DNA from 4 places in the Streptomyces sp. NPDC096136 genome. Region 1 is predicted to be linked to each of the others. Evidence: riboswitches for the same ligand, from Rfam matches in the RefSeq annotation. Region 1 holds a riboswitch; each other region holds the start of a gene.

Region 1 (7,147 bases):
CCGAGCTTGATCTCGGGCTGGCCGAACTTCGCGGTGTCGGCGGCGAGGAGGATGTCGCAGAGCATGGCCAGTTCGCAGCCGCCGCCGAGGGCGTAGCCGGAGACGGCGGCGAGGGTGGGCGTGCGGACCCCGCCGAGCCGGTCCCAGGCCGTGAACCAGTCGGTGAGGTACATGTCCATGTAGCCCTGCGGGCGCATCTCCTTGATGTCGGCGCCCGCGGCGAAGGCCTTCGCGGAGCCGGTGAGGACGATGCAGCCGACGTCCGGGTCCCGGTCCAGCTCGTCTGCGGCGGCCACGACCTCCTTCATCACCTGGAGATCGAGGGCGTTGAGCGCCTCGGGCCGGTTGAGGGTGAGGACGGCGACGCGGCCCTTGCGTTCGAGCAGGATGGTCTCGTATGCGGTCATGCGGTGCTTCCGTTCTGCGGTCGGAGGGTGCGGACGATCGCGGAGAAGTCGAGGCCGGCGCCTTCGGCGGCGGCGAACGCCGCGTACATTTCGGCGGCCTTGAGGCCCAGGGGTGCCTCCACCCCTGCGGCGCGCAGGGCGTTGGCCGCGAGGCCGAGGTCCTTGGCCATGAGGGGGGCGGCGAAGCCGGGCAGGTAGTCACGGTTGGCGGGGCTGGCCGGGACCGGTCCCGGGACGGGGCAGTTGACGGTGAGGGCCCAGCACTGGCCCGAGGCGGTGGAGGCGACGTCGAAGAGGGCCTGGTGGTCGAGACCGAGGCTCTCGGCGAGGACGAAGGCCTCGCTGACGCCGATCATGGAGATCGCGAGGATCATGTTGTTGCAGATCTTCGCGGCCTGTCCGGCGCCCGGGCCGCCGCAGTGCACGGCCTTCTCGCCCATGACGCCGAGCAGTGGCTCGGCGGCGGCGAACTGCTCGGCCCCGCCGCCCGCCATGAAGGTGAGCGTGGCCGCCTCCGCGCCGACCACCCCGCCCGACACCGGAGCGTCCAGGGCGCGGTGCCCGGCGGCGACGACCGCCTCGTGGGCGGCGTGTGCGTCGGCGACATCGATGGTGGAGCAGTCGATGAACAGGGTGCCGGGACGGGCCGCGGCCAAGAGCCCCTGCTCGCGGTAGAGGGAAAGGACGTGGTGGCCGGCCGGCAGCATGGTGACGACCGCGTCGGCTCCCGCGGCCGCCTCGGCTGCGGAGCCGGCCGGCTCGACACCGGTGGCGGCGGCGGTGGCCAGCAGCGCGGGGACGAGGTCGAAGCCGAGGACCCGGTGGCCCGCCTTGACGAGGTTGGCGGCCATCGGTCCGCCCATGTGGCCGAGGCCGATGAATGCGACGGTGGCGCTCACCAGACGACCTCCTGCGACGAAGCGGTCGCGACGAGGCGGAGCTCGTTCGCGTCGAGCGGGGCGAAGTACCGTTCCACGTCGGCCGGGGTGACGTCTTCCAGCGCGGCCGGGGACCAGTGCGGATCGCGGTCCTTGTCGATGACCTGGGCGCGGATGCCCTCGACGAGGTCGGGCGAGGCCAGGGCGGCGCAGGAGACGCGGTACTCCTGCTCCAGCACCCGTTCCAGGGGCCCGAGCCGGCGGGCCCGGCGGAGCGCGGCCAGGGTGACCTTGACCGCCGTCGGGGACTTGGACAGCAGGGTGTCCGCCGCGTCCTTCGCGGCGGGGACGCCCGAGGCGAGCAGCCGGGCGACGATCTCCTCGGCGGTCTCGGCGGCGTAGCAGTGGTCGATCCACTCGCGCGCGGAGGCCAGCCCCCCGGCCGGCGGCCCCGGCGGCCCCGCCACATGGCGCTCCAGCACCACGGGTACGGAGTCCTCCGCGAGCTCCCGCACCAGCACGGGCAGCGCCGCCGCCGGGACGAAGTGGTCGGCGAGGCCGCACAGCAGCGCGTCCGCGGCACCGATGGACGCACCGGTCAGTGCCAGGTGGGTGCCGAGTTCTCCGGGGGCCAGGGCGAGCAGGTAGGTGCCTCCGACGTCGGGGACGAAGCCGATGCCGGTCTCGGGCATGGCCACCTTCGACCGCTCGGTGACGATGCGGACGCTGCCGTGGGCCGAGACGCCCACTCCGCCACCCATGACGATGCCGTCCATGAGGGCGACGTACGGCTTGGGGTAGCGGGCGATCAGCGCGTTGAGCCGGTACTCGTCGCGCCAGAAGTCCGCCGAGGCGGTGCCGCCGGTGCGGGCGTCCTCGTGGATCGCGCGGATGTCGCCGCCCGCGCACAGACCGCGCTCGCCGGCGCCCCCGAGGACGACGAGTTCGACCGAGGAGTCGTCGGACCAGGCCGTGAGTGCCTCTTCGATGCGGAGCACCATGGAGTGGCTGAGGGCGTTGAGCGCCTTGGGACGGTTGAGGGTGATGTACGCGGCGTGGCCCTCGGTGCGCAGGAGGACAGGGGGTTCGTTGGTCATCGCAGGGTCTCCGTCAGTCCGCGCGCGACGATGACGCGCATGACCTCGTTGGTGCCTTCCAGGATCTGGTGGACCCGCAGGTCGCGGACGATCTTCTCGATGCCGTACTCGCTGAGGTAGCCGTAGCCGCCGTGCAGTTGGAGGGCGGCGTCGGCGACCGCGTACCCGGTGTCGGTGGCGAAGCGTTTGGCCATCGCGCACAGGCGCGGGGCGAGCGGGTCCCCGGTGTCCAGGGCCTCGGCGGCCTGCCGCACCAGCGCGCGGGCCGCAGCCAGCTCGGTGGCCATGTCGGCCAGACGGAACTGCAGCGCCTGCGCGTCCAGCAGGCGGCTGCCGAAGGCCTCGCGGTCGGCGAGGTAGGACAGCGAGCGGTCCAGGGCGCTCTGGGCGCCGCCGAGCGAGCAGGCGGCGATGCCGAGGCGACCGCCGTTGAGGCCGTTCATGGCGATGCGGAAGCCGTCGCCCTCGGCGCCGAGCCGCCGGCCGGCCGGAATACGGACCCCGTCGAGGACGACCTGGCGGGTGGGTTGCGCGTTCCAGCCCATCTTGCGTTCGTCGGGCCCGAAGGAGAGCCCCGGGTCCGCGCGTTCGACGACGAAGGCCGAGATCCCGCCCGGGCCGGGCTCGCCCGTCCGCGCCATGACCACGTAGACGTCCGACGCGCCGGCTCCGGAGATGAACTGCTTCACCCCCGTCAGCACGTAGTGGCCACCCTGCCTCTCGGCCCGGGTCCGCAGCGCGGCAGCGTCCGAACCGGCGCCCGGTTCGGTCAGGCAGTAGCTGCCCAAGGTCGCGGCGGTACACAGGCCGGGCAGCCAACGGTCGCGCTGCGCGCGGTCGCCGAAGCGGTCGATCATCCAGGCGACCATGTTGTGGATGGAGAGGTAGCCGGCGATGGAGGGGCAGCCCGTGGCGAGGGTCTCGAAAACGAGGACGCCGTCGCTGCGGGACAGGCCCGAACCGCCGTGCCGCTCCCGGACGTACACGCCGGCGAGGCCGAGGGAGGCGGCCCGCCGGATGACGTCGACGGGGAAGTGCTTGTCCTGGTCCCAGGCCACGGCGTGGGGGGCGAGCTGCTCCCGGGCGAAGTCGAGGGTGACCTCGGCGAGGGCGAGCTGGTCCTCGGTGAGAGTGGTGGTCACGGCGCTCACCCCATCGTCGGGATGGTGAAGCTCGCGCCTTCCTTGACCCCGGAGGGCCAGCGCGAGGTGACGGTCTTGGTACGGGTGCAGAAGCGGATCGAGTCCGGTCCGTGCTGGTTCAGGTCGCCGAATCCGGAGCGCTTCCAGCCGCCGAAGGTGTGGTAGGCGACGGGCACCGGGATGGGCACGTTGACGCCGACCATGCCGGTGTTGACCCGGCGGGTGAACTCGCGGGCGGTGTCCCCGTCCCGGGTGAAGATCGACACGCCGTTGCCGTACGGATGCTCGCTCGGCAGCCGCAGTGCCTCCTCGAAGTCCGCCGCCCGGACCACGGACAGCACCGGGCCGAAGATCTCCTCCCGGTAGATCCGCATCTGCGGGGAGACCCGGTCGAAGAGGGAGGCACCGGCGAAGTAGCCGTTCTCGTGCCCGTCCAGGGTGAACCCCCGGCCGTCGAGGACCAGTTCGGCGCCCTCGTTCACGCCGATGTCGACGTAGCGGCGCACCCGGTCCAGGGCGTCGCGGCTGACCAGGGGGCCGAAGTCGGCCTCCGGATCGTCGGAGCGGCCGATCTTCAGGGTCGAGATCCGCTCCTTGAGGGCGGCGACCAGGCGGTCCGCCGTTTCCTCGCCCACGGGTACGGCGACGGAAATGGCCATGCAGCGCTCGCCGGCCGAGCCGTAGCCGGCGCCGACGAGGGCGTCGACGGCCTGGTCGAGGTCGGCGTCCGGCATCACGATCATGTGGTTCTTGGCGCCGCCGAAGCACTGGGCGCGCTTGCCGTGGGCGGCGGCGGTGGCGTAGATGTGCGCGGCGATCGGGGTGGAGCCGACGAAGCCGAGGGCCTGGACGCGCGGGTCCTCCAGGAGGGTGTCGACCGCCTCCTTGCCGCCGTTGACCACGTTGAGGACGCCCGGCGGCAGGCCCGCCTCGAGGAACAGCTCGGCAAGGCGCAGCGGAACCGACGGGTCGCGTTCGGACGGCTTGAGGACGAAGGCGTTCCCGCAGGCCAGCGCCGGGGCGGCCTGCCAGAGCGGGATCATGGCGGGGAAGTTGAAGGGGGTGATCCCGGCGACCACGCCCAGCGGGGAGCGCAGGGAGTGCACGTCGATGCCGGTGCCGGCGTTGTCGGTGAACTCGCCCTTGAGGAGGTGCGGAACACCGGCGGCGAACTCCACCACCTCCAGGCCTCGCTGCAGATCGCCGTGGGCGTCGGCCACGGTCTTGCCGTGTTCGGCCGACAGGAGCCTGGCCAGGTCCTCGCGCTCGCCCTCGACGAGCTGGAGGAAGCGCAGCAGGACACGGGCCCGGCGCTGCGGGTTCCACTGCCCCCATTCCCCTTGCGCCTCCCGGGCGTTGGCGATCGCGGCCTCGGTGTCGGCGCGTCCGGCCAGCGGGACGCGGGCCTGGACGGAGCCGGTGTTGGGGTCGTACACGTCGGCGAGGAGCCCGGAGGTGCCGGTGGTGTGCTTTCCGCCGATGAAGTGGGTGAGTTCACGGACCATGGATGCCTGCTCTCGTCAGGTTGGATCCGGGGATGGCACGACAGGCCGGCGGACGACACCCGGATGGGGTGCTCCGCTACGGAAGCCGTGAGAACTACGAGCGCGCGGAAGTGGTGTGCGTACGCTCCGCCGGATCACCAGGGTCGTGGGTACAAACCGGTGCCATGCGTGTCTGCTCCATCCTCGTGGACAACACGGAACATCCGCGGCCGGTATCCTGACTCCCGGATCACCGCGCGCCGCCCGCCTTCCCGACAGCCCTCGTCAGTGGCGTGTGGATGGCAGCACACTCCCCGGTCACAGTGGCGGGACCGTGCCGGACTCACACCGGCTTCCCTGCACCGCGGACCTTGTGCCACGAACATATAGTTGGACGTCCTAGTAAGTCCAGACCCGCCACTCGAGCGCGCCCACCTTCGCAGCCCGCGCACCGTCTCCCCGCTTCCGGGACCCGCACCCCTCACCGGAGCCGGATGACCAGGCGCCCCACCGCAGCGCGACGGTGTCGCCCACGTCGCGGCGGCCGGGTTGCCCGCGCCGTCGTCGACGGTCACCGCCGGCCTGGTCGCGGTCCCGGCGGTGACCGGCACGGGAGATCGGCGTCTTGCCGCTGCCGGTGTTCGGGACGCCGGGCCCTTCTCCCTCGACCCCCACGGCTCCATCGCCTGCCCACCTCCCCGGCCTCCCCTTCACCGAGCAGTTCCACCGCTACCCCGCCTTCGACCTCGCCACCTCCCTCGTCCGGGACACCGGCCGCGCCGCCACCAACTTCGTCTGCATCCGCCTCGCCGGCCCGGCGGTCCTCACGATGTTCCACCGCACGCATCCTCACGTGACCGATGGTGCGATGATGCGTTCGTGGTGACAGATGCCGAGTGGGCCCGGATTCGGAAGAACTTGGACTTCGGACAGGTCTTCGAGGGCACGGTCGTGAGCGTTCCCCGGCCGGGTGCCATCGGGATCTTCGTGGACATCGGCCTGAGCGTCGGAGGGTTCGTCGACGTCCTGCTACTGCCGGAGGTGGGCGAGGACTGGCCGACGGAGGGCACCGTGGGCGAATTCGAGGTCTGGTGGGCTGACAGGCGCCAGCAGATCCGACTGAAGCCTTGCGATTCCCGGTACCTGCGGCACGACTTCACAGACTTCGTTGAACGCCTGCGGCCGAGTTGGCCATCCGAAGTCGGCCGGCCCGTGCCGGACCCCGAGCCTGTGACCCACGAGGAGCTGCGGGCCGCGTACCGCTCCGGCGGACCGTGGGCCGGCCCCTCCCCGAGGCTGAACGTGTCACAGCCCTGACAGGAGCCACGGCCCGGCGGGCACGGCAGCGACGCTATTGGTTTTCATTTTCATTTAGCTGCTACGGTGAGACCACGGTCCCGCCCCCGAGCAGACGAGGAACCATGTCCGCCCACTGCCAACCCACCGGCCGCCGAACCGGCTTCGGCAACGACGTCTCCCACTCGCACCGCCGCACGAAGCGACGCTTCGACCCGAACGTCCAGAGCAAGCGCTACTGGCTGCCCAGCGAGGGCCGCCACGTACGGCTCACCCTCAGCACCAAGGGCATCAAGACCGTCGACACGATCGGCGTCGAGGCCGCCGTGGCCCGGATCCGGGCCCGGGGAGGAACGGCCTGATGGCCAAGGGGGACAAAGTCGCCAAGAACCATCGACGGCGCCTGACCGTCGCCCGCTACGCCGTGCGCCGCGCCGCCCTCAAGGCGATCACCCCCGACGCCCGGACCTCCGACGAGTAACGTGCGGCGGCCCAGGGGGAACCGCGTCCCCGGCCCTGCGACGCCGCCGCCACCCGCGTCCGCAACCGCGACGCCATCGACGGCCGCCCCCACGGCCACCTGCACACCCTCGGCCTGTCCCGCGGGCGCGGGACGACCCACGCCGGCGAACTCCCCGGGGTGGCCAAGAGCAGCCGGTGATCCGGCGGCTCGACCCGACACACCGCGTCGTGCCGAGGTGCTCGAGCGGGTCCTGGGCACCGGGCTGTTCGACGTCGAGCGCGCTCGGCAAGCCCCGGGGCTCGGTGAAGGAACCCAACGCACACGAGCACGCCGCGGCGTCGGCTTCGGAGGCGCAAGCGGCTCCGGCGGACCCGGCCGGA
Region 2 (7,147 bases), on a different contig from region 1:
TGCGCAACCGGTTCACCCGCAACCGGGTCGGCATGACGATCGACACCGACTACCAGGAAGCCCACGTACCCCAGACCGGCGGAGTCATCGCCGGCAACCTGGTGGCCGACAACAACGCCCCCGACACCCCCGAGCAGGCCGACGGCGGCTTCGGGATCGGCATCGGCATCGCCGGCGGCCAGCACAACACGCTGCGGCGCAACCGCGTCAGCGGCAACTCCCGCGCCGGTATCGTCCTCACCTCCCACGAGGACGTACCTCCCCTGGGCAACCGGCTCGAAGACAACACACTGTCCGACAACGGGGTCGACATCTCCTACCAGGCGTCCACCCGAGCCCCCGGAGAGGGCAACTGCCTGCACGGCAACACCCTGCGGCGCACCCTGCCCGACGACCTGACCCGCACCGCCCCCTGCCCCGGGGGGAACAGCCGGTCCGCCGCCGCGGCGCCCCCCACCCGCACCGCCCCGCCACCGGCCGGAGTCGCCTTCCTCGACGTCACCCCGCCCCCCGCCCAGCCGCAGCTCCCCGACGCCGCGAACGCACCCGCCGAACCCGCGCTCCACCTGCCCGGTGACGTCGACCCCGACCGCGTACCCCTGCCCGCACCGGACCTGCTCGCCGCACGTCCCCGGCAGGGCGGGACCGCACGATGACACCGCCACCCCGCCGCACCCTGCCGCGCCTCTCCGCCTACGGCATCGCCCTGGCCCTCCTGACGCTCCTCGGCGTTGCGGCCTGCACCCAGGAGAAGCCGCGCCCCGCGCCCTCCGCAGCCGCCTCACCCGCCCTGACCACCCCCCAGGCCGAACTGCTCGCCCTCACCCGGTTCGCCAACTACCGGCGCGGAACGGCCCAGGTCACAGCCGACATCCCCGTCCCAGGGAAGTCCGCCCGGCTCACCGGCCGCCTCGACTGGCGTCACGGCACGGGCCTGGCCCTCCTCCAGATCGACGGCGGCGCCCGCGACCAGGGCCGCCACCTGCTGAGCTGGACCCGCACGACGGTCTCCATGCAGCGCGACTGGACCGGCTCCCTCCCCGCCCACCCACCCCAGAACGGCTGGACCGAGCATCCGCTCACGGCCCGGGCGTCCACCGTCGACACCACGCTCCTCCTCCTGCTCAACCTGGCCGCGAACCGCCCCGACAACGCCCAACTGCTGCTCCACAGCGGCGCCCGCCACCTCGGCTCCGAGAAGGTGGACGGCACCCCCGTCACGGTGTTCGCCGGCCCGTCGACCACCACGCCCCCGGGGGCCACCCGGGAGGCGGCCCGCACCGTCGCGGGCCGCACCCGCTACTGGATCGACGCCGACGGCCGACTCCGCCGCTTCTCGGCCCACCTCGGCAGCGGCACCGACTGGCTGGTGGCGACCTTGTCCGCGTGACACCCGGCCCGGGGCGCACATCTCATGCCGCCGTCCGAAACGTGGACGCCCTTGCCGGTGCCCCGGATCGAACCCGTAGGCTGGCGGTGCAGCTGGTTCGCCCCGTCCGCCAGGCGGGATGCGTCGTAAGAGGGAACCCGGTGGGAATCCGGGACTGCCCCGCAGCGGTGAGCGGGAACGACCGCCGTCATACGCACTGGGACCGTCAGGTCCTGGGAAGCGACGGCCAGTAGGGGCCCGCCGGCAGATCAGGAGAGCCGGCAGGCGTGCCCGCGAGTCCGAAGACCTGCCCGTTGCCCGCGCCCGGCCCCATGCCGTGCACGGACATCCCGGTGACCTCGTGGGCGGGTCGGCGTACACGGCGAGACGGTCGACCGCGCGTGCCGCGTGGGGTCGCGACCGTCCGTTTCCGGTACCCCTTCGCGCCTTCGGGTCCCATCGGGATCTCAGGGATCCATCTCGTGAAGGAGATCTCCGTGACCACCGAGTCCGCAGCCGCGGCAGCAGGCGCCACCGTCCACGGCTACCCCCGCCAGGGCGGCAACCGTGAGCTGAAGAAGGCGATCGAGGGGTACTGGAAGGGCCGCGTCGGCGCCGACGCCCTCCGCGCCACCGCCGCAGGACTGCGCCGCACCGCCTGGCAGCAGCTCGCCGCCGCCGGCCTCACCGAAGTGCCCACCGGGGACTTCTCGTACTACGACCACGTGCTCGACACCACCGTCATGGTCGGCGCGATCCCCGCACGCCACCGGGCCGCCGTCACCGACGACGCCCTGGCCGGCTATTTCGCCATGGCGCGCGGCACGCAGGACGTGCCGCCGCTGGAGATGACCAAGTGGTTCGACACCAACTACCACTACCTCGTCCCCGAGCTGGGGCCGGACACCGTCTTCAGCCCGGATCCGGCGAAGCAGGTCGCCGAGCTCGGTGAGGCCCTCGCCCTCGGCCACACCGCACGCCCCGTCCTGGTCGGCCCCGTCACCTACCTGCTGCTGGCCAAGCCGGCACCGGGCGTGGCGGCGGACTTCGAGCCGCTGACCCTCCTGGACCGGCTGCTGCCGGTGTACGCGGAGGTCCTCGCGGCCCTGCGCGCCGCCGGGGCCGAGTGGGTGCAGCTCGACGAGCCGGCGCTGGTGCAGGACCGCACCCCGGCGGAGCTGAACGCGGCCACCCGCGCCTATCGGGACCTCGGCGCCCTCACCGACCGGCCCAGGCTGCTGGTCGCCTCGTACTTCGACCGGCTGGGCGAGGCGCTGCCCGTCCTGGCGAAGGCGCCGGTCGAGGGCCTGGCCCTCGACTTCACCGGCCCGGCCGCCCGCAACCTCGACGACCTCGCGGCCGTCGGCGGACTGCCCGGCAAGCGCCTGGTCGCCGGGGTCGTGAACGGCCGCAACATCTGGGTCAACGACCTGGAGCGGTCCCTGGCCACCCTCGGCACCCTGCTGGGCCTGGCCGGCCGGGTGGACGTGGCCGCCTCCTGCTCCCTGCTGCACGTCCCGCTCGACGCGGCGGCGGAGCGGGACGTCGACCCGCAGATCCTGCGCTGGCTGGCCTTCGCCCGGCAGAAGACCGCCGAGATCGCCACCCTGGCGAAGGGCCTCGGGTCCGGCACCGCCGCGGTGGCCGGAGAACTCTCCGCCAACCGGGCCGCCCTCGCCTCCCGGGCGGCCTCCCCCCTGACCCACGACCCCGCCGTCCGCACCCGCACCGCGGCCGTCACCGCCGCCGACGCCCGCCGCGCCCAGCCGTACACCGAGCGCAGCGCCGCCCAGCGGGCCCACCTGGGCCTGCCGTTGCTGCCGACCACCACGATCGGGTCCTTCCCGCAGACCGACGAGCTGCGCACGGCCCGCGCGGACCTGCGGGCCGGACGGATCGACACGGCCGGGTACGAGGCGCGCATCAGGAGCGAGATCGAGGAAGTGGTCTCCTTCCAGGAGAAGGCCGGGCTCGACGTCCTGGTGCACGGCGAGCCCGAACGCAACGACATGGTGCAGTACTTCGCCGAACAGCTCACCGGCTGCCTGGCCACCCGCCACGGCTGGGTGCAGTCCTACGGCACGCGCTACGTCCGCCCGCCGGTGCTGGCCGGGGACATCTCGCGGCCCGCGCCGATGACCGTCCGCTGGACCTCGTACGCCCAGTCCCTGACGGCCAGGCCGGTCAAGGGCATGCTCACCGGGCCGGTCACCATGCTCGCCTGGTCCTTCGTACGCGACGACCAGCCGCTCGGCGACACCGCCCGCCAGGTCGCGCTCGCCCTGCGGGACGAGGTGGCCGACCTCGAGGCGGCCGGGACCGCGGTGATCCAGGTGGACGAGCCCGCCCTCCGCGAAACGCTGCCGCTGCGATCGGCCGACCGCGCCGACTACCTCGCCTGGGCCACCGAGGCCTTCCGCCTCACCACCTCCGGTGTCCGGCCGGACACCCAGATCCACACCCACATGTGCTACGCCGAGTTCGGCGACATCGTCCAGGCCATCGACGACCTCGACGCCGACGTCATCAGCCTGGAGGCGGCCCGCTCCCACATGCAGGTCGCCCGCGAACTGGCGGCCCACGGCTACCCCCGCGAGGCGGGTCCCGGCGTCTGGGACATCCACTCCCCGCGCGTCCCCGGCGTCGCGGAGGCGGCCGGTCTGCTGCGCAGGGGGCTGGAGGCGATCCCGGCCGAGAGGCTGTGGGTCAACCCCGACTGCGGCCTGAAGACCCGCGGCTGGGCCGAGACGCGTGCCTCCCTGGAGCACCTGGTGGCCGCTGCCCGTGAGGTCCGCGCCGCCCTCACCGGCGACCACGCCTGACCGTCGCGCACCGAGCCCTGCCGCCCCGGACGTCCGGGGCGGCAGGGCTCCGCCGCGGGCCGGGCGGCCGTGGGGGACGTGCGGCTCAGCCGCGGTCCCGGGCCACGGGGTAGGGGATGAAGGTGCTGCTGTTCTCGTCGACGGTCAGGGTCCGGCCCAGGGGCGGGACGGCGCGCTGGGGGCAGTCGAGGCGTTCGCAGAGCCGGCAGCCCATGCCGATGGGGGTGGCGGCGGAGGCGTTGTCCAGGTCGAGGCCGTCGGAGTAGACGAGCCGGGGCGCGTGGCGGATCTCGCAGCCCAGGCCGATGGCGAAGGTCTTGCCGGGCTCGCCCCAGCCGCCGCGGTGGCGGGTCACGGCCCGGGCGGTCCACAGGTAGCGCTGTCCGTCGGGCATGGCGGCGACCTGGACGTGGATCCGGCTGGGCGCGGCGAAGGCCTCGTACACGTTCCACAGTGGGCAGGTACCGCCCGCACGGGAGAAGTGGAATCCGGTCGCGGACTGCCGCTTGGAGAGGTTCCCGGCCCGGTCGACCCGGACGAAGGAGAACGGGACCCCGCGCAGCCTCGGGCGTTGCAGGGTGCTGAGGCGGTGGCAGACGGTCTCGTAGCCGAGGCCGAAGTGGTCGGTGAGGCGCTCGATGTCGTAGCGGAACTCCTCGGCCGCCGTGTGGAAGGCGCTGTAGGGGAGGACCAGCGCGGCCGCGAAGTAGTTGGCGATGCCGATCCGTGCCAGGCCGTGGGCGGGGGAGCCGGGTGCGAAGTCCTCGGTGGCGAGCCGGTCCAGCTCCTCGTCGTACTCGAGCAGGGCGAGCTGGGTGGCCATGCGGAAGGCCTGCTGGCCGGGACGGAGCCGGCTGGACAGGTACAGGACGCCGGCCGCGCCGTCGAAGTGGTGGAGGCGGTCCGAGCCGGACGCGAGGCGGATCCCGTGGCGCTCGGCGAGGCGGTCCGCGAGCACGCGGACGACCTCTCCGGGGCGGATCCCCATCTTGCGGGCGAGGCCCTCGGCGGCGAGGTCGGTGTCGTGGAGGTAGTTCTGGCGGCGGTAGAAGAACTCGCGGATCTCCTCGTGCGGTGAGCGCGGTGCGGCCGGGCCGCCGTCCCGGCCGTCCGTGGTGTCCGCCAGCCGTTCGGCCAGGAGCTGGCCGCGCCGGCCGAGGTCCAGCAGGACGGAGGCCACCGCGGGCATGCGGGTGGCGAGTTCGGCGAGGTCGGAGGCGGAGACGCGGGCCTCGGCGAGCTCGCCCGCCAGGGCCTCGCGCAGGTCCGCGACGAGACGGCTGGTGTCGCGTTCCGAGAAGAAGCCCGGATCCACTCCGAACGCCTCGGTGAGCCGCAGCAGGACGGGCACGGTGAGGGGCCGGGAGTCGTGCTCCATCTGGTTCAGGTAGCTGGGGGAGATGGCCAGGACACGGGCCAGCTCGGCCTGGCTCATCCGGCGCTCCTCACGCAGCCGCCGCAGCCGCGCACCCGCGTACGTCTTGCCCACCTGGACTCCTCAGCCTCGATCGGCTCCAGGCTACGCATGATCCTTGCGTCTCCCCCCTTCGCAAGCTTGGCAAATCTGCCGCGGAAGATTCGCAGAACTTGGCATGTGTACCTCATTGATGGCACTGCGTGCCGCTGTCAGAGTCTGTCGTGCGGCCCGCCGGACCCCGGCGGCCCAGGCCGACACGCTGGGCCCGATTCATGCTCTGACGTCGGAGTTCCTGGCAGTCCAAGCTGGCCGACCTGCAGCATCGCTCAGCTCCTCCTCAGGTGGGGCCGGCGGCCGCAACCCACATTCTCGGCACACAGTGCCAATATCCCGCCGCAAGGGACGGGAGGTTGGCAGACCGAGCGACTCACGGAGACGGTGACGGTCATGGCAGACACCAACACGACGGCGGCGGCCGAGCAGCTCAAGCGGCGCTGGGCCACGGACCCCCGCTGGGCGGGCATCGAGCGCACCTACACCGCCGAGGACGTGGTCCGGCTCTCCGGCAGCGTCCGCGAAGAGCACACCCTCGCCCGGCGCGGCGCCGAACGGCTGTGGCGACAGCTCCACGACCTGGACTACGTCCACGCCCTCGGCGCGCTCACCGGCGGCCAGGCGGTCCAGCAGGTGCGGGCCGGCCTCCAGGCGGTCTACCTGTCCGGCTGGCAGGTCGCCGCCGACGCCAACCAGTCCGGCCACACCTACCCCGACCAGTCCCTCTACCCGGTCAACTCCGTCCCGCAGGTGGTCCGTCGGATCAACAACGCGCTGCTGCGCGCCGACCAGATCGCCACCGCCGAGGGCGGCGCGGACACCACGGACTGGCTGGCCCCGATCGTCGCCGACGCCGAGGCCGGCTTCGGCGGTCCCCTGAACGCCTTCGAGCTGACCAAAGCGATGATCGCGGCCGGCGCCGCGGGCATCCACTACGAGGACCAGCTCGCCTCCGAGAAGAAGTGCGGCCACCTCGGCGGCAAGGTCCTCGTCCCCACCTCCCAGCACGTCCGCACCCTCAACGCGGCCCGCCTCGCCGCCGACATCGCCGACACCCCCACCCTGGTCATCGCCCGCACGGACGCCCTCGCGGCGACCCTGCTGACCAGCGACGTGGACGAGCGCGACGCCGAGTTCTGCACGGGCGAGCGCACCGCCGAGGGCTTCTACCACGTCCGCAACGGCATGGCTCCCGTCATCGCCCGCGGCCTGGCCTACGCCCCCTACGCCGACCTCATCTGGGTCGAGACCGGCACCCCCGACCTCGCCCAGGCCCGCGAGTTCGCCGAGGCCGTCCACGCGCGGTACCCGGACCAGATGCTGGCCTACAACTGCTCGCCCTCCTTCAACTGGAAGGCCGCCCTGGACGACGACCAGATCGCCAAGTTCCAGCGCGAACTCGGCGCCATGGGCTACAGGTTCCAGTTCATCACCCTGGCCGGGTTCCACTCCCTCAACCACGGCATGTTCGACCTCGCCCGCGGC
Region 3 (7,147 bases), on a different contig from region 1:
GAGCTCTTCGGCTCCCTCGGCGCCACCGGCCACGGCCACGGCACCCCCAAGGCGGTCCTGCTGGGCCTGGAGGGCCACTCCCCGCGCACGGTGGACGTCGAGACCGCCGACGACGAGGTCGAGCGGATCCGCCGCACCGGGAAGCTGCGCCTGCTGGGCACCGAGATAGGCGATGTCCACGAGATCGACTTCGACGAGCCGAGCCAGCTGATCCTGCACCGCCGCCGCTCGCTGCCGTACCACGCCAACGGCATGACCCTCTTCGCCTACGACGCCTCCGGCGCCCCGCTGCTGGAGAAGACCTACTACTCGGTCGGCGGCGGCTTCGTCGTGGACGAGGACGCGGTCGGCGAGGACCGGATCAAGCTCGACGACACCGTGCTGAAGTACCCCTTCCGCTCGGGTGACGAGATGCTCCGCCTCGCGAACGAGACCGGCCTGTCGATCTCCTCCCTGATGATGGAGAACGAGAAGGCCTGGCGCACCGAGGAGGAGATCCGCGAGGGCCTCCTGGAGATCTGGCGGGTCATGCAGTCCTGCGTCTCGCGCGGCATGTCCCGCGAGGGCATCCTCCCGGGCGGGCTGCGCGTCAAGCGCCGGGCCGCCGCCACGGCGCGCCAGCTGCGCACCGAGGGCGACCCGCTGCTGCACCGCAGCGAGTGGACGACGATCTACGCGATGGCGGTGAACGAGGAGAACGCCGCGGGCGGGCGCGTGGTGACCGCCCCCACCAACGGCGCCGCGGGCGTCCTGCCGGCCGTCCTGCACTACTACGTGAACTTCGTGCCCGGCGCGGACGAGGACGGCGTGGTGCGCTTCCTGCTGGCCGCGGGCGCGATCGGCATGCTCTTCAAGGAGAACGCCTCCATCTCGGGCGCCGAGGTCGGCTGCCAGGGCGAGGTCGGCTCCGCCTGCTCCATGGCGGCGGGCGCCCTGGCCGAGGTGCTGGGCGGCTCCCCGGAGCAGGTGGAGAACGCGGCCGAGATCGGCATGGAGCACAACCTGGGCCTGACCTGCGACCCGGTCGGCGGCCTGGTGCAGATCCCGTGCATCGAGCGCAACGGCATGGCGGCCGTCAAGGCGGTCACGGCCGCCCGGATGGCGATGCGCGGCGACGGCAGCCACAAGGTCTCCCTGGACAAGGTCATCAAGACCATGAAGGAGACCGGCGCGGACATGAAGGTCAAGTACAAGGAGACCGCGCGCGGCGGCCTCGCGGTGAACGTCATCGAGTGCTGACCTGAACGACGCAGCGTGACGAGGGGCCCGGCGCGGGTGCGCCGGGCCCCTCCGCGCGTCCGGCGAAAGAGGTCCCACGGCCCGCCCGGGTCGGGACCTTCGGCCCCCGGATGGGGGGCGGTCGGTGCACTAGCGTGCTGCGGGGGGCGCTGTTACCCCGCGACGAGAGGCAGCCGCCATGGCCATCACCGAACACCGTGTACTGCCGATGCGGCTGGAGGCCGCACCGACGGCGGTCCCCCTGGAGGGCGTCTTCGTCTACCGCACCGACCGGCCGTACGAGGTCGCCGTGGAGTTCCGGGGCGGCGGTGCGCGGATAGCCCGCTGGGTGTTCTCGCGGGAGCTGCTGATCGACGGGCAGACCTCCGCCACCGGGGAGGGCGACATACAGGTGTGGCCGCGCTGGACGGGCACCGAGCCGCGGATCCTGCTGGCCCTGACCAACGGCGAGCACGGCTGCGTGGTCTCCGCGCGGGCCAAGGACCTGCGCGGCCTGTGCCGGCGGATGACCGAGCTGGTCCCGCGCGGGGAGGAGCACCGCCACTACGACCTGGACGCGGAGCTGAGCGCGCTGCTGACCTTCTGAGGCGGCCGGGCCGCCCCGTGCAACCGCACGGCCCCCGGGGATGTCCTACCGGATGACAGTCAGTCCCCGTCTCAGAGGATCGGGGGGACGCCATGCGTCACCACCCGCACCGCCGCCGGCTCGTGGCCCTGGCCACGGGTGCCCTGCTGACCGCAGGGCTCGCGCTCGCCGCACCGGCCTCGGCCGCCGCCCCGGCGGCCGTCCGCTCCGCCACCCCGCTGGTCGTCAACGCCCGCTGGGGCGGTCACTGCACGTACGACCGGATCGTCGTCGACCTCCAGGGCTCCGTGCCCCCGTTCACCGTCACGCCCGTCTCCCAGCTGGTCTACGACGGGTCGGGCAAGCCCGTGCCGCTACCCGGGAAGTACTTCCTGGAGATCCGCCTGCACCCCGCCGCCGGCCACGACGAGGCGGGCAACAACGTCTACCTGGGGCCCAAGCTCCAGCAGATCGGCCTGAGCAAGCTCAAGGGCCTCGCCCTGACCGGCGACTACGAGGGGTACGTGACCTTCGGCGCCGCCTTCGACACCAAGCCCGCCTACAGCACCTCCGTCCTGCAGGCGCCCGAGCGGCTCGTGGTGGACGTCGCGCACCCGAACACCTGCTGAGGACCCTCCCTAGCGGTGTTCCGGGTTCGGGAAGTCGAAACGGCAGCCGGCGTCCCACGCGGAGCGCTGGTTGCCGTGGGCGGGGACGCCCCCGGCGCGCTTGAGGAGCGCCGCGAGGTGCATCAGGTTCCACGACATGAACGTCGTGTTCCGGTTGGTGAAGTCGTTCTCGGGGCCGCCCGAGCCCGGGTCCAGGTACGAGGGGCCGGGCCCCGCCTCGCCGATCCAGCCGGCGTCGGCCTGCGGCGGGATGGCGTAGCCCAGGTGCTGGAGGCTGTAGAGGACGTTCATGGCGCAGTGTTTGACGCCGTCCTCGTTGCCGGTGATCAGCGCCCCGCCGACCCGCCCGTAGTACGCGTACTGGCCCTTGTCGTTCAGCAGCGAGGAGCAGGCGTAGAGCCGCTCGATGACCTGCTTCATGACCGAGCTGTTGTCGCCCAGCCAGATCGGGCCGCAGAGCACGAGGATGTCGGCGTCCATGACCTGGCTGTAGAGCACCGGCCACTGGTCGCTCTCCCAGCCGTGGTCGGTCATGTCCGGCCAGACGCCGGTGGCGATGTCGTGGTCGACGGCGCGGATCAGCGAGGTCCGGGCCCCAGCCGACTCCATGACGGCGCGGCTCTTGGAGATCAGCCCCTCGGTGTTGCTGGTCTCGGGCGAGCGCTTGAGGGTGCAGTTGACGAAGACGGCGGACAGGTCGGAGTAGTCGAAGTCGGGCACGCCCCCACCCTGCGGGCCGGCCGCCGGCCCCGCCAGCGCTCGGCGGCCGTCCGGGGGAGGAATCGGAATTCGGCCATCCGATCGGCCGGATCGGTCCGGGTTGATACCGGTCCGTGCGGACGACTAGGGTCAGCTGGCCTTGGTGTTCGGGAAACCGGTGCGAAACCGGTGCGGCCCTCGCCACTGTGATCGGGAAGTCCAGCTCCACCCCCTTGCGGGAGCCACTGGGTCCGCACGGGAGACCGTACGGACCCGGGAAGGCGGAGCCGGGGCGGCAGTACCCGTCAGCCAGGAGACCGGCCGGGGCGCGTACGTCCATCCACGAGGTGCTGGAGAGGTCTCCCAACTCATGCACATAGCCGAGGGGTTCCTGCCCCCGCTGCACGCGGCCGCCTGGGGCGCCGCGTCCGCCCCGTTCGTCGTCCACGGGGTCCGCGCCCTGACCCGCGAGGTGAAGTCCCACCCGGAGAGCACGCTGCTCCTCGGCGCGTCCGGAGCGTTCACGTTCGTCCTGTCCGCCCTGAAGATCCCCTCGGTCACGGGCAGTTGCTCGCACCCCACCGGGACCGGGCTCGGCGCCATCCTGTTCCGGCCGCCCGTCATGGCGGTGCTCGGCACGATCACCCTGCTGTTCCAGGCGCTGCTGCTGGCGCACGGCGGCCTCACCACCCTCGGCGCCAACGTCTTCTCGATGGCGATCGCCGGGCCCTGGGCCGGGTACGCGGCCTACAGGCTGCTGCGCAAGTCCGGTGCGCCGCTGATGGTCACCGTCTTCTTCGGGGCCTTCTTCGCCGACCTGGTCACCTACTGCGTGACCTCGGTCCAGCTGGCGCTGGCCTTCCCGGACCCGGCGAGCGGCTTCCTGGGGTCCCTGGAGAAGTTCGCGGGCATCTTCGCCCTCACCCAGATCCCGCTCGCGGTCAGCGAGGGGCTGCTGACGGTGCTCGTGATGCGGCTGCTGATGCAGTCGAGCACGTCGGACCTGGTCCGGCTCGGCGTCGCCAGGCTGGCCGGTACGAAGCGGACCGAGGAGGCGGCCGCCTGATGAGCAGGAACGCCAAGATCAACACCCTGCTGCTGCTCCTGGTGGCGGCGCTGGCCGTGCTGCCGCTCGCGCTGGGGCTCGGCGAGGGCAAGGAGGAGCCCTTCGCGGGCGCCGACGCCCAGGCGGAGTCGGCCATCACCGAGCTCGAGCCGGACTACGAACCCTGGTTCTCCCCGCTGTACGAACCCCCCTCGGGCGAGATCGAGTCCGCGCTGTTCGCCCTCCAGGCGGCCCTGGGCGCGGGCGTGCTCGCGTACTACTTCGGGGTCCGCAGGGGCCGCCGCCAGGGCGCGGCGCAGGCCCTCGCGCAGGCGCAGTCCCCCGCCGAGCCCGCGCGGGAGCCGTAGCCGGTGCTGCCCATCGACGTCGCGGCGCACAGCAGCCGCTGGCGCGGCCGCCATCCGCTGGAGAAGGCCCTCCTGGGGTTCGGTCTGACCGTCACCGCGGTGTGCCTGCCCCCGTGGCCCGGCGGGCCGCTGGTGGCCGCCGCGACCCTGGCCGTGCTGTTGGGGCCCGCCGGGGTGGCCGGGCGGCAGCTGTGGCGGGCCTTCCGGGTCCCGCTCGGGTTCTGCGTCACCGGGGCGCTGCCGCTGCTGGTGTCGGTGGGCGGCCCGGACGGCTTCCTCGCGCCCGCCCCGGACGGGCCCCGGCACGCGCTGGACCTGCTGCTGCGCACCTCGGCCGCCTCCCTCGGGGTGCTGTTGTTCGCCTTCACCACACCGGTCTCGGACGTACTGCCCCGGCTGGTGCGGGCCGGGGTGCCCGCGCCCGTGGTCGACGTGGCCCTCGTCATGTACCGGATCGGCTTCCTGCTGCTGGACTCCCTGGCGCAGGTCCGCCGGGCCCAGGCGGCCCGGCTCGGACAGGCAGGACGGGCGGCCGCCTGGCGTTCGGTGGCGGGGCTCGCGGCGACCTCGTTCGTCCGGGCCTTCGACCGCGCCGCCCGGCTCCAGGAGGGGCTGGCGGGGCGCGGCTACGACGGCGCGCTGCGGGTGCTCGTCCCGCCGGCGGCGCTGTCCCGGCGGTTCCTGGCGGCCGCCGCCGCCCTGCTGGCCGCCCTGGTCGCGGGGACCCTCGTACTGAAGGAGCTGGGGCTGTGACCCCGTTGGTGGAGCTGGTCGGCGCCGGGTACGCGTACGAGGACGGGCCGGCGGTGCTGTCGGGCGTGGACTTCGCGATCGCCGAGGGGCGGGCGCTGGTGCTGCTGGGCCGCAACGGCAGCGGCAAGACCACGCTGATGCGGCTGCTGAGCGGGGGCCTGCGGCCCGCGTCGGGCGCGCTGCGGCTGGAGGGCTCGGCGGTGGCGTACGACCGGCGGGGGCTGACCCGGCTGCGCACCACCGTCCAGCTGGTGGTGCAGGACCCCGACGACCAGCTCTTCGCGGCCTCCGTGGAGCAGGACGTGTCCTTCGGCCCGATGAACCTGGGCCTCCCCGAGGCGGAGGTCCGCGCGCGGGTGGACTCCGCGCTGGCGGCGCTGGACATCACCGCGCTGCGGGACCGTCCGACGCACCTGCTGTCGTACGGGCAGCGCAAGCGCGCGGCGATCGCGGGCGCGGTGGCGATGGCCCCGCGGGTGCTGATCCTGGACGAGCCGACCGCGGGCCTCGATCCGGACGGGCAGGAGCGCCTGCTGGACGTCCTGGCGGGGCTGCGGGCGGCGGGGACGACGGTGGTGATGGCCACCCACGACGTGGACCTGGCGGTGCGGTGGGCCGACGACGCGGCCGTGCTCACGCCTTCGGGGATACGGGTGGGGGCGGCGGGGGTGCTGCTGTCGGACCCCGAGCTGCTGGCTTCGGCCGGCTTGCGCCAGGCGTGGTCCCCGGCGGTGACGGCGTTCCTGCGGGCCCACGGGTTCCTGGGCGCGGACGCGGCGGGGCCCCGCGTGCCCGAGGCGCTGGCCGCGCTGGGCTGAGCGCGGCGGGGCGGGGGCGGCGCGGCCGACGCGGGGGCGGCCCTGCGGGGCGGGGTCCCGGTGTGCCCACCCGTCCCGCCCTGCGGGACGATTGCCCGCACCTAGGATGGCGGCATGTCGCTGCCGCATGCCATTCTCACCGCGTTGTTGGAGAAGCCCTCGTCCGGGCTGGAGCTGACGCGGCGGTTCGACAAGTCGATCGGCTACTTCTGGTCCGCGACCCACCAGCAGATCTACCGGGAGCTCGGGCGGCTGGAGGAAGCGGGGCTGATCCGGGCGCTGCCCAGCGAGGTGCCCGTGCGCGGGCAGAAGAAGGAGTACGAGGTGCTGCCGGACGGCAGTGCCGAGCTGGCCCGGTGGGTGGACGAGCGGCAGGACCCCAAGCCGATGCGGGACGCGCTGCTGCTGCGGATCCGGGCGGCGGCCGTGGTGGGGCCGCAGGGGCTGGGTGCGGAGCTGCGGCGGCACCTGGACCTGCACCGGGCGCAGCTGGCGGAGTACGAGGCCATCGAGGCGAAGGACTTCCCGCCGGGGCGCGACGCGGACCCGGACCGGCTGCGCAGGCTGGTGCTGCACGGGGGGATCGCCCTGGAGGGCTTCTGGCTCGGCTGGCTGGAGGAGGCCCTCGCCGAGGTCGAGGACATGACGGGCTCCGGCGCGGGAGCCTGACGCGCCCCCGTCCCGGCGGGCGGGACGGAGGCGGGCGCGGCGCCCGTTCGGCGGGGCCTTACTTGTTCAGGTCGGCCCAGAACTCGTCGAAGCTCAGCAGCTTGTCGCCGTTGAGGTCCTTCGCCGCGATGATCGCTTCGGCGACCGCCGGGGTGACGAAAGCGTCCCCCATGGCCTTCATGGCCGCGCTGTACTCGTCGGCCGTGATGACGCCGTCGCCGTTCGCGTCGAACCGGTCGAACGTCTCGCGTGCCTTGTCGATGTCCGCCACTGGGGCCACCCCTTCCTGGTGCTTGTTGACCGGCTCAGGGTAGCCGTACCGGGGGCGGGTCACGCCCACGGGTCCCGGGAGCCGTGCGGGC
Region 4 (7,147 bases), on a different contig from region 1:
CCAGCACGAGGTGGACGTCCACCCCGGTGTCCCCGACCACCTCCAGCAGGGTCACCGCCCCGGCCGGTCCCTGCGCCACCCGGGCCCGGTCCAGCAGGGCCGTGCTGCGGTGCAGCATCCTCAGGGGCCGCCCGGCCCACGGACCCTCGGACGCCCCGCCGCGCCACTCCGTGAACGGCTGGATCCACCTCGTCCTCAGGGTGAGGGCCGAAGCCAGCACCAGCCGTGTTCCGTTCGGCCCGTCCGTCAACGCGACCGGCATGCGCTCGACGAGCCCGTCCGTCCGCCGGTCGGCCCAGGCGTCCAGCGCCGTGTGGCCGGCCTCCGCGTCCCCGCTCAGGACGCCGTGGCTCCCCGGCGCGAGCCGTTCCAGCCAGGCCGCCTCCAGCGCCAGGTCCGCCCGGGTCCACAGGCCCGTCGCCGCCCGCAGCCCCCGGACGCCCTCCAGCGCGGCCAGCAGTTCCCGGGCGGCCCCCGCCGCGCGCTCGGCCGGCAGGCCCAGGGCCTCCGCCAGTTCCGCCCGGGCCGGGCCCGCCGCCCCGTCCGCGAGCGGGGCGAGCAGCGGCCAGACCCCGGCCGCCGTGAAGACCGTACCGGCGGCGTCGCCGCCCGCCTCCGCCGCCCAGCGCGCCGTCAGCCGGTTGACCGCCCGCACCGTCGAGTTCCTCATGTTCATGCCGGGGGAGCGTACGGGGCGGGCCGCACCCGCGCCGAATCCTTTCCCCACGCCCGGAGTCCGGGGCCGCCCGGCCGCGAAAAACATCCTCCGCGCCCCTGGGTTCCTCCGCGCCCCGTCGCTACCCTCCGCGCATGATTCCCACGGTGGTCTGGGGCACGGGCAACGTAGGCCGCGCGGCGATCCGCGCCGTCGAGGCCCACCCGGCGCTCGCGCTCACGGCAGTGATCGTCCACAACCCCGCCAAGGTCGGCCGCGACGCGGGCGAACTCGCCGGGCTCGACCGCCGGCTGGGCGTGCCGGCGACCGACGACATCGGAGCGGTGCTCGCCGCCCGCCCCGCCGCCGTCGTCTACGCGGCGTCCGGCGACGTCCGCCCCGACGAGGCCCTCGCCGACATCACCCGCGCCGTGCGGGCCGGCGCGGCCGTCGTCAGCCCCGCCCTCTACCCGCTCTACGACCACCGCAGCGCCCCGCCGGAGTTCCGGGACCCCGTCCTCGCGGCGATAGCGGAGGGCGGCGGCTCGCTCTTCGCCTCCGGCGTCGACCCGGGCTGGGGCAACGACGTGCTCCCGCTCCTGCTCAGCGGGCTGGGCACCACCGTGGACGCGATCCGCTGCCAGGAGATCTTCGACTACTCCACCTACGACCAGCCGGACTCCGTCCGCCATCTGGTCGGCATGGGCCACCCCATGGAGTACGAGCCGATGATGCTCGTGCCCTCGGTCCCGACCATGGTGTGGGGCGGGCAGGTCCGGATGATGGCCCGCGCCCTCGGCGTCGAACTCGACGACATCCGCGAGACCTCCGACCGGCGCGCCCTCGACACCACCGTCACCACCCCTTCCATGGGCGTGTTCGAGGCCGGAACCCAGGGCGCCATCCGCTTCGAGGTCCAGGGCATCGTCGCGGGCGAACCCCGCATCGTCATCGAACACGTCACCCGCATCCACGCCTCCTGCGCCCCCGACTGGCCCACCCCGCCCGACGGCGGGGCCGGCGCCCACCGGGTCGTCATCGAGGGCAGCCCGCGCATCGAGGTCACCGTCGAGGCCACCGACGAGGGCGGGAACCGCTCCGCGGGCGGCAACGCCACCGCCGTCGGGCGGCTGGTCGGCGCCATCGACTGGCTGGTGGAGGCGGAGCCCGGGCTCTACGACGCCCTCGACGTCCCGCTGCGCCCCGCAGTCGGCAAACTCGGAAGGAAACGGCCATGAGGATCGACGTCCCCGACGGACAGCACCCCATCGAATACGTGTGGGGCGACCTGGTCCCCGGCATCGGCATGGCGGCGGCCAACTTCTCCCTGTCGGTCTACGCCCACACCACCCTGGGCCTGCGCGAGTTCGAGGCGGCGCGGTTGCGCGTCGCGCAGATCAACGGGTGCGTCTTCTGCCTCGACTGGCGCACCGACCGGGACGGGGAGAAGGTCGAGGAGGGATTCGCCGACGCGGTGACCGAGTGGCGCACCACCGACGCCTTCGACGACCGCACCCGGCTGGCCGCGGAGTACGCCGAGCGCTACGCCCTGGACCACCACAACCTCGACGAGGAGTTCTGGGAGCGGATGACCGCGCACTACAGCCAGGTGGAGATCGTGGAGCTGAGCATGAGCATCGGCTCCTGGCTCGCCTTCGGCCGGCTCAACCACGTCCTGGGCCTCGACAGCGTCTGTGTGCTGCCGGGGCGCTGAACGGTGCCGGCGCCGGCCGGGGCACGCGGTGCGCCCGGCCGGCCCCGGTGGCCGTCCGCCGTCACAGGTCCGTGGCGATGATCTTCTCTATGTTCCGCTCCGCGAGGGCCGTGATCGTCACGAACGGGTTGACGCTGGTGTTGCCGGGGATCAGCGCCCCGTCGATGACGTACAGGCCCGGGTGGCCGTGCAGGCGGCCGTAGTTGTCGGTGGCCTTGCCCAGCACCGCACCGCCCAGGGGGTGGTACGTGAGGTGGTCGCCCCAGACCTTGTTGGTGCCGAAGAGGTCGGTGCGGTAGATCGTCCCCTCCCTCGCGTTGATCTTGTCGAAGATGGTCTTCGCCATGTCGATGGACGGCTGCTTCCAGGCGGTCTGCCAGTTCAGCTCGACCTTGCCCGTCGCCGCGTTCCAGGAGAACTGGGCTCGGTTGGGGTTCTTGGTGATGGAGAGGTAGAAGGAGGCGTACGTCTCGATGCCGGTCGGCAGCGGGGCCACCTCGGCGAAGGCGCCGCCCGCGTCCCAGTTGTCGATGCCTCCGCAGGGGATCGACGCCTGCACCTTCCCGGTCGGGTCCCACAGGTGGTTCGCCCGGCCGCACATGACGTTGCCGTTGTCGCCCCAGCCCTTGCCGATCTCGTCGTTGAGCAGCGGCAGGGCGCCGGTCGCCCTCAGCCGGACCAGCAGCTTGCTGGTGCCGACGCTGCCGGCCGCGAAGAACACCCGGTCGGCGGTGACGGTCTTGACGGCGACGACGTCGCCGGTGGTGTTCAGCTCCTCCACGGCGACCGTGTAGCCGCCACCGTCCGAGGGGGAGACGGTGGTGACCCGGTGCAGGGGGGAGACCGCCACCCGGCCGGTCGCCCGGGCGGCGGCGAGGTAGGTCTTCTGGAGGGACTTCTTCCCGGCGTTGTTCCCGTAGAGGATCTCGCCGTCCACGGCCGACTTGGGGACGGTGCCGGCCACCTCCTGCTTCATGTAGTCCCAGTCGTAGACGTCGGGCACGAAGACGAAGGGGAACCCCGAGCGCTGGGCGTGCTTGCGGCCGACGCGGGCGAACTGGTAGCAGTCCACCGTCTCGAACCAGTCCGGGTCGACGAGGCCCACTCCGAGCCCGGCGTTGGCGCGGGGGTAGTAGGTGGCGTACATCTCCTCGGCATCGACCGTGGGCAGGATGGCGGCGAAGTTCTGCCGCTTGGGCGTCACGGCCATGCCGCCGTTGACGAGCGAGCCGCCGCCCACGCCGCGGCCCTGGTAGACGATGATCCCGCCCATCTCCTCGGCGTCGAGGATGCCCGTGTACTTCGGGACGTCCTTGTCGATGGGGAAGCCGAGGAAGTTGCTCAGGGGGGCCTTCGTGCGGGTGCGCAGCCAGAAGGAGCGGTAGTCGGGCCTGGTGGTGTTGGCGAAGATCTTGCCGTCCGTCCCCGGGGTGTCCCAGGCCATGCCCATCTCGACCATGTGCACGTCGACACCGGCCTGGGCCAGCCGGAGCGCCGCGACGGAGCCGCCGTAGCCGGTGCCGATGACGAGGGCCGGGACACGGGTCCCGGAGACGAGGGGGGCGTTCGCGACGGCGGATCCGGTGGCGGGATCGGCGCGGGCGGCGGTGCTGTTCACCGCGAGGGCCATGGCCCCCAGAAGAGAACCGGTTCCAGCGATGAATCCGCGGCGCGAAACGCCTGTGGACACCTTGCTGTTCAGGCCTTTGTCACTCATGAGGGGTTCCTCACTCTCGACGGAGTGGGAACAAGTTCTACTGTCGTGTGCCTGCTAAGTCACTAGACGCGTCGGGATAATTTCCGGCCTGTTCCGGTGGCGCTTGCGGCTCCGGCTTTGGCTGCGGCAGGGCTCAGGCCAGGCTCCACTGGGCCACGTCGTCGCCGAGCCCGGCGTCCAGGGCGAACTGCACCGCCGCCAGGTCCGCCTCCTGCGGCACCCGGAAGACGACGTAGCCCGAGGCCGACCGGCCCGGGTCGAGGGTGACCGTGTCGGGCAGGGCCGGGCCGGGTAGGGCCGGGCCGACGTCCGTCGTACCGCTCAGGCCGGTGAAGCGCTGCCCGTCGGTGCCGAGCAGGTGCGCGGCCGGAGCGGGGGAGTCCTGGTACGGCACCGTCCCCGTGTTCTCCAGGCGCAGCCCGACGGCGACCAGCCGGTCGGCCCCGGGGGCGGGCGGCCGGCCCGCGGGGTCGACGACCCGGGTGAGGGTGACGTCGAGGTGCTCCCCGGGGCGGTCCCCGTCGAGGGGGACGGTCTCGCCGGAACCGTCGGGGCCGGCGCCCAGCAGCAGGGCCGCGACGAGGGGCGCCAGCAGGAGGCGGGCGGTCCGGCCCGCGCGCCCGGCCCGACCGCCGCCGGTCCGGCATCCGCCGTGGTCGCCGTGGCCGCCATGACTGCCGCGACTGCCGTGACGCATGGCGTACCTCCTCCGCGCCTTCCCTCCCGGCCCACGATCCTCCGTACGGGCGGCTCCCGCCACCGGCGGCGTCCGATGCCCTTCGGGCGGCATTCGCGGCATCTGGCAGACTTGGCCGGGTTGTCCGGGCGGTGCAGGACAGGAAACCGGTGCGAATCCGGTACGGTCCCGCCACTGTGACCGGCGACCCCGCCCGCGGGGTCCCGGGAGTCAGACACTGACGCGCCGCCTCTTCACTTCGACCGGGGACGAGGATCCCCCGGAGAGGCCTCACCATGTCGCGTATCCGCGCCGCCCTGCGCCCGCTCTCCGCGCTCGCGCTCCTGATCCCCCTGACCGCGTGCGCCGGCCCGGCCGGCGGGCAGGGGCCCGCACCCGGCGCGAAGGCCGCGCCCGGGTTCCCGTACACCGTCACCAACTGCGGTGTCACCAGCACCTACCAGGCCCCGCCCCGGCGGGCCGTCACCATGAACCAGCACGCCACCGAGATCCTGCTCGCCCTCGGCCTCCAGGACCGGATGGCGGGCACGGCCTACCTCGACGACTCCGTGCTCCCCGCCTACCGCACCGCCTACGACGGGATCGCGGTGCTGGCCGAGCGGTACCCGTCGAAGGAGGTGCTCCTCGGCGCCGACCCCGACTTCGTGTACGGCGGTTACGCCAGCGCCTTCGACCAGGGCCAGGGCCGTGACCGCGCGGGGCTGGCCCGGGCCGGGATCGCCTCCCGGCTCAGCATCGAGTACTGCACCCCGGGCCGTGTCGGGCTCGCCCAGCTGAAGACCGAGATCATGGAGGTCGCCCGGACCTTCGGCGTGCCCGAGCGCGGCGCGGCCCTCGTCGAGGAGGAGCAGCGCCGGATCGACGCCGTCACCGCGCGGGTGAAGGACCGGGCCCGCCCGGCCGTCTTCGTCTACGACTCGGGCGAGGCCTCCGCCTTCACCTCCGGGGGCAACGGCATCGGCAACGAGATCGTCTCCCTCGCCGGCGGGGCGAACGTCTTCGCCGACCTCCAGGACACCTTCGCAGACGTGTCGTGGGAGAAGGTCGTCGAGCGCGGGCCCGAGGTCGTCCTCATCTACGACTACGGCGGCACCTCCGTGGAGGCCAAGAAGCAGCGCCTGTTGAACGACCCGGCGCTGGCGGAGGTTCCCGCCGTCAAGAACCGGCGGTTCGTGGTGCTCCCGCTGTCCTCCGCCGTCCTGGGCGTCCGCGTCGCCGACGCGGTCGAATCCCTGGGCCGCGGCCTGCACCCCGACGCCGCGTGAGCGGGCGCCGCCGCACCGCGGCCGTACTCCTGCTCCTCGCCGCCGCCCTCGCCGGATCGGTGGTGGCGGGGCTGGCCCTGGGACCCGTGCGCATCGCCCCCGGGCAGGTGCTCGGCATCCTGGCGGGCGGACCCGGGGCCGGGCGCGGGGCCTTCGCCTCCATCGTGTGGGACGTACGGATGCCGCGCGTGCTGCTCGGGGCCGTGGTCGGCGCCGGGCTGGCGGTCGCCGGCGCCGTGCTCCAGGCCCTCGTGCGCAACGCGCTCGCGGACCCCTTCCTGCTGGGCGCCTCCTCGGGCGCCTCGGCGGGGGCCGTGCTGGTCCTCGTGCTCGGGGCGGGGGCGGGCGCCGCCGCCGGGCTCCCGCTGGCCGCGTTCGCCGGCTCCCTCGCCGCTCTCGTCGCCGTGTACGCCCTGGCCCGGCGCGGCGGCGCCATGACCACGGGGCGGCTGGTCCTGGCCGGGGTGGCCGTGCAGTACGTCCTGTCCGCACTGACCAGCCTGGTGCTCGTGCTGTCCGCGCACCCCGACCAGATCCGCTCCGTGCTGTTCTGGACCCTCGGCGGGCTGGGCGGCGCCCGCTGGGGCGAACTCGCCCTGCCGGCCGCCGCGCTGCTGGCCGGCACCGGACTGCTCGTCACCCTGGCGCGCCCGCTGGACCTGCTGCTCGCGGGGGAGGAGGGGGCGCGCACCCTCGGCCTGGACACCGGCCGGTTCCGGGCAGCCGTCTTCGTTCTCGCCTCCCTCGTCATCGGGGTGCTCGTGGCCTCCAGCGGGGCGATCGGCTTCGTCGGGCTGATGGTCCCGCACGCCGCCCGCATGGTCGTGGGAGCCGGGCACCGGGTGCTGCTGCCCGTCTGCGCGCTGGCCGGTGCGGTCTTCCTGACCCTGGCCGACCTGCTGGCACGGACGGCGGCCGCGCCCGAGGAGATACCCGTCGGCGTGGTCACCGCGCTGGTGGGCGGCCCCTTCTTCCTGTGGATGCTGCGCAGGTCCACCCGGGGCGAGGAGGTGGCCGGATGACGGGGCGTCCGGTGGAACTCGCGGTCGAGGCCCTGCGGTACGCGGTCGAGGGGCGGACCCTGCTGCACGGGATCGAC

The links. Region 1 has a riboswitch for cobalamin ahead of ACIRBY_RS33345 (CoA-acylating methylmalonate-semialdehyde dehydrogenase). Riboswitches for the same ligand answer to the same signal wherever they lie in the genome.
Region 2: it holds a riboswitch for cobalamin, as region 1 does, so the genes downstream of both, metE (5-methyltetrahydropteroyltriglutamate--homocysteine S-methyltransferase) here and ACIRBY_RS33345 (CoA-acylating methylmalonate-semialdehyde dehydrogenase) in region 1, are expected to answer to the same signal.
Region 3: it holds a riboswitch for cobalamin, as region 1 does, so the genes downstream of both, ACIRBY_RS27230 (energy-coupling factor ABC transporter permease) here and ACIRBY_RS33345 (CoA-acylating methylmalonate-semialdehyde dehydrogenase) in region 1, are expected to answer to the same signal.
Region 4: it holds a riboswitch for cobalamin, as region 1 does, so the genes downstream of both, ACIRBY_RS01790 (ABC transporter substrate-binding protein) here and ACIRBY_RS33345 (CoA-acylating methylmalonate-semialdehyde dehydrogenase) in region 1, are expected to answer to the same signal.

The regions. Positions count from the first base shown of each region.
Region 1 covers NZ_JBIWFZ010000024.1:56,635-63,781, reverse strand. The annotation lists gene ACIRBY_RS33365 (enoyl-CoA hydratase) at 1-407, opposite strand, end outside; gene mmsB (3-hydroxyisobutyrate dehydrogenase) at 404-1,306, opposite strand; gene ACIRBY_RS33355 (enoyl-CoA hydratase/isomerase family protein) at 1,303-2,382, opposite strand; gene ACIRBY_RS33350 (acyl-CoA dehydrogenase family protein) at 2,379-3,533, opposite strand; gene ACIRBY_RS33345 (CoA-acylating methylmalonate-semialdehyde dehydrogenase) at 3,530-5,029, opposite strand; cobalamin riboswitch at 5,219-5,404, opposite strand; partial or broken gene ACIRBY_RS33340 (hypothetical protein) at 5,663-5,894, shown strand; gene ACIRBY_RS33335 (hypothetical protein) at 5,888-6,325, shown strand; gene rpmB (50S ribosomal protein L28) at 6,430-6,666, shown strand; partial or broken gene rpsN (30S ribosomal protein S14) at 6,666-6,965, shown strand.
Region 2 covers NZ_JBIWFZ010000002.1:300,397-307,543, reverse strand. The annotation lists gene ACIRBY_RS04455 (nitrous oxide reductase family maturation protein NosD) at 1-656, shown strand, start outside; gene ACIRBY_RS04450 (hypothetical protein) at 653-1,390, shown strand; cobalamin riboswitch at 1,517-1,678, shown strand; gene metE (5-methyltetrahydropteroyltriglutamate--homocysteine S-methyltransferase) at 1,867-4,191, shown strand; gene ACIRBY_RS04440 (short-chain fatty acyl-CoA regulator family protein) at 4,277-5,680, opposite strand; gene aceA (isocitrate lyase) at 6,056-7,147, shown strand, end outside.
Region 3 covers NZ_JBIWFZ010000015.1:139,154-146,300, reverse strand. The annotation lists gene ACIRBY_RS27250 (L-serine ammonia-lyase) at 1-1,239, shown strand, start outside; gene ACIRBY_RS27245 (SsgA family sporulation/cell division regulator) at 1,418-1,825, shown strand; gene ACIRBY_RS27240 (hypothetical protein) at 1,918-2,433, shown strand; gene ACIRBY_RS27235 (flavodoxin family protein) at 2,443-3,153, opposite strand; cobalamin riboswitch at 3,277-3,473, shown strand; gene ACIRBY_RS27230 (energy-coupling factor ABC transporter permease) at 3,503-4,198, shown strand; gene ACIRBY_RS27225 (energy-coupling factor ABC transporter substrate-binding protein) at 4,198-4,545, shown strand; gene cbiQ (cobalt ECF transporter T component CbiQ) at 4,549-5,298, shown strand; gene ACIRBY_RS27215 (ATP-binding cassette domain-containing protein) at 5,295-6,116, shown strand; gene ACIRBY_RS27210 (PadR family transcriptional regulator) at 6,231-6,785, shown strand; gene ACIRBY_RS27205 (EF-hand domain-containing protein) at 6,844-7,056, opposite strand.
Region 4 covers NZ_JBIWFZ010000001.1:390,697-397,843, forward strand. The annotation lists gene ACIRBY_RS01765 (serpin family protein) at 1-676, opposite strand, end outside; gene ACIRBY_RS01770 (dihydrodipicolinate reductase) at 811-1,893, shown strand; gene ACIRBY_RS01775 (carboxymuconolactone decarboxylase family protein) at 1,890-2,369, shown strand; gene ACIRBY_RS01780 (GMC oxidoreductase) at 2,431-4,086, opposite strand; gene ACIRBY_RS01785 (hypothetical protein) at 4,220-4,783, opposite strand; cobalamin riboswitch at 4,885-5,023, shown strand; gene ACIRBY_RS01790 (ABC transporter substrate-binding protein) at 5,059-6,048, shown strand; gene ACIRBY_RS01795 (FecCD family ABC transporter permease) at 6,045-7,070, shown strand; gene ACIRBY_RS01800 (ABC transporter ATP-binding protein) at 7,067-7,147, shown strand, end outside.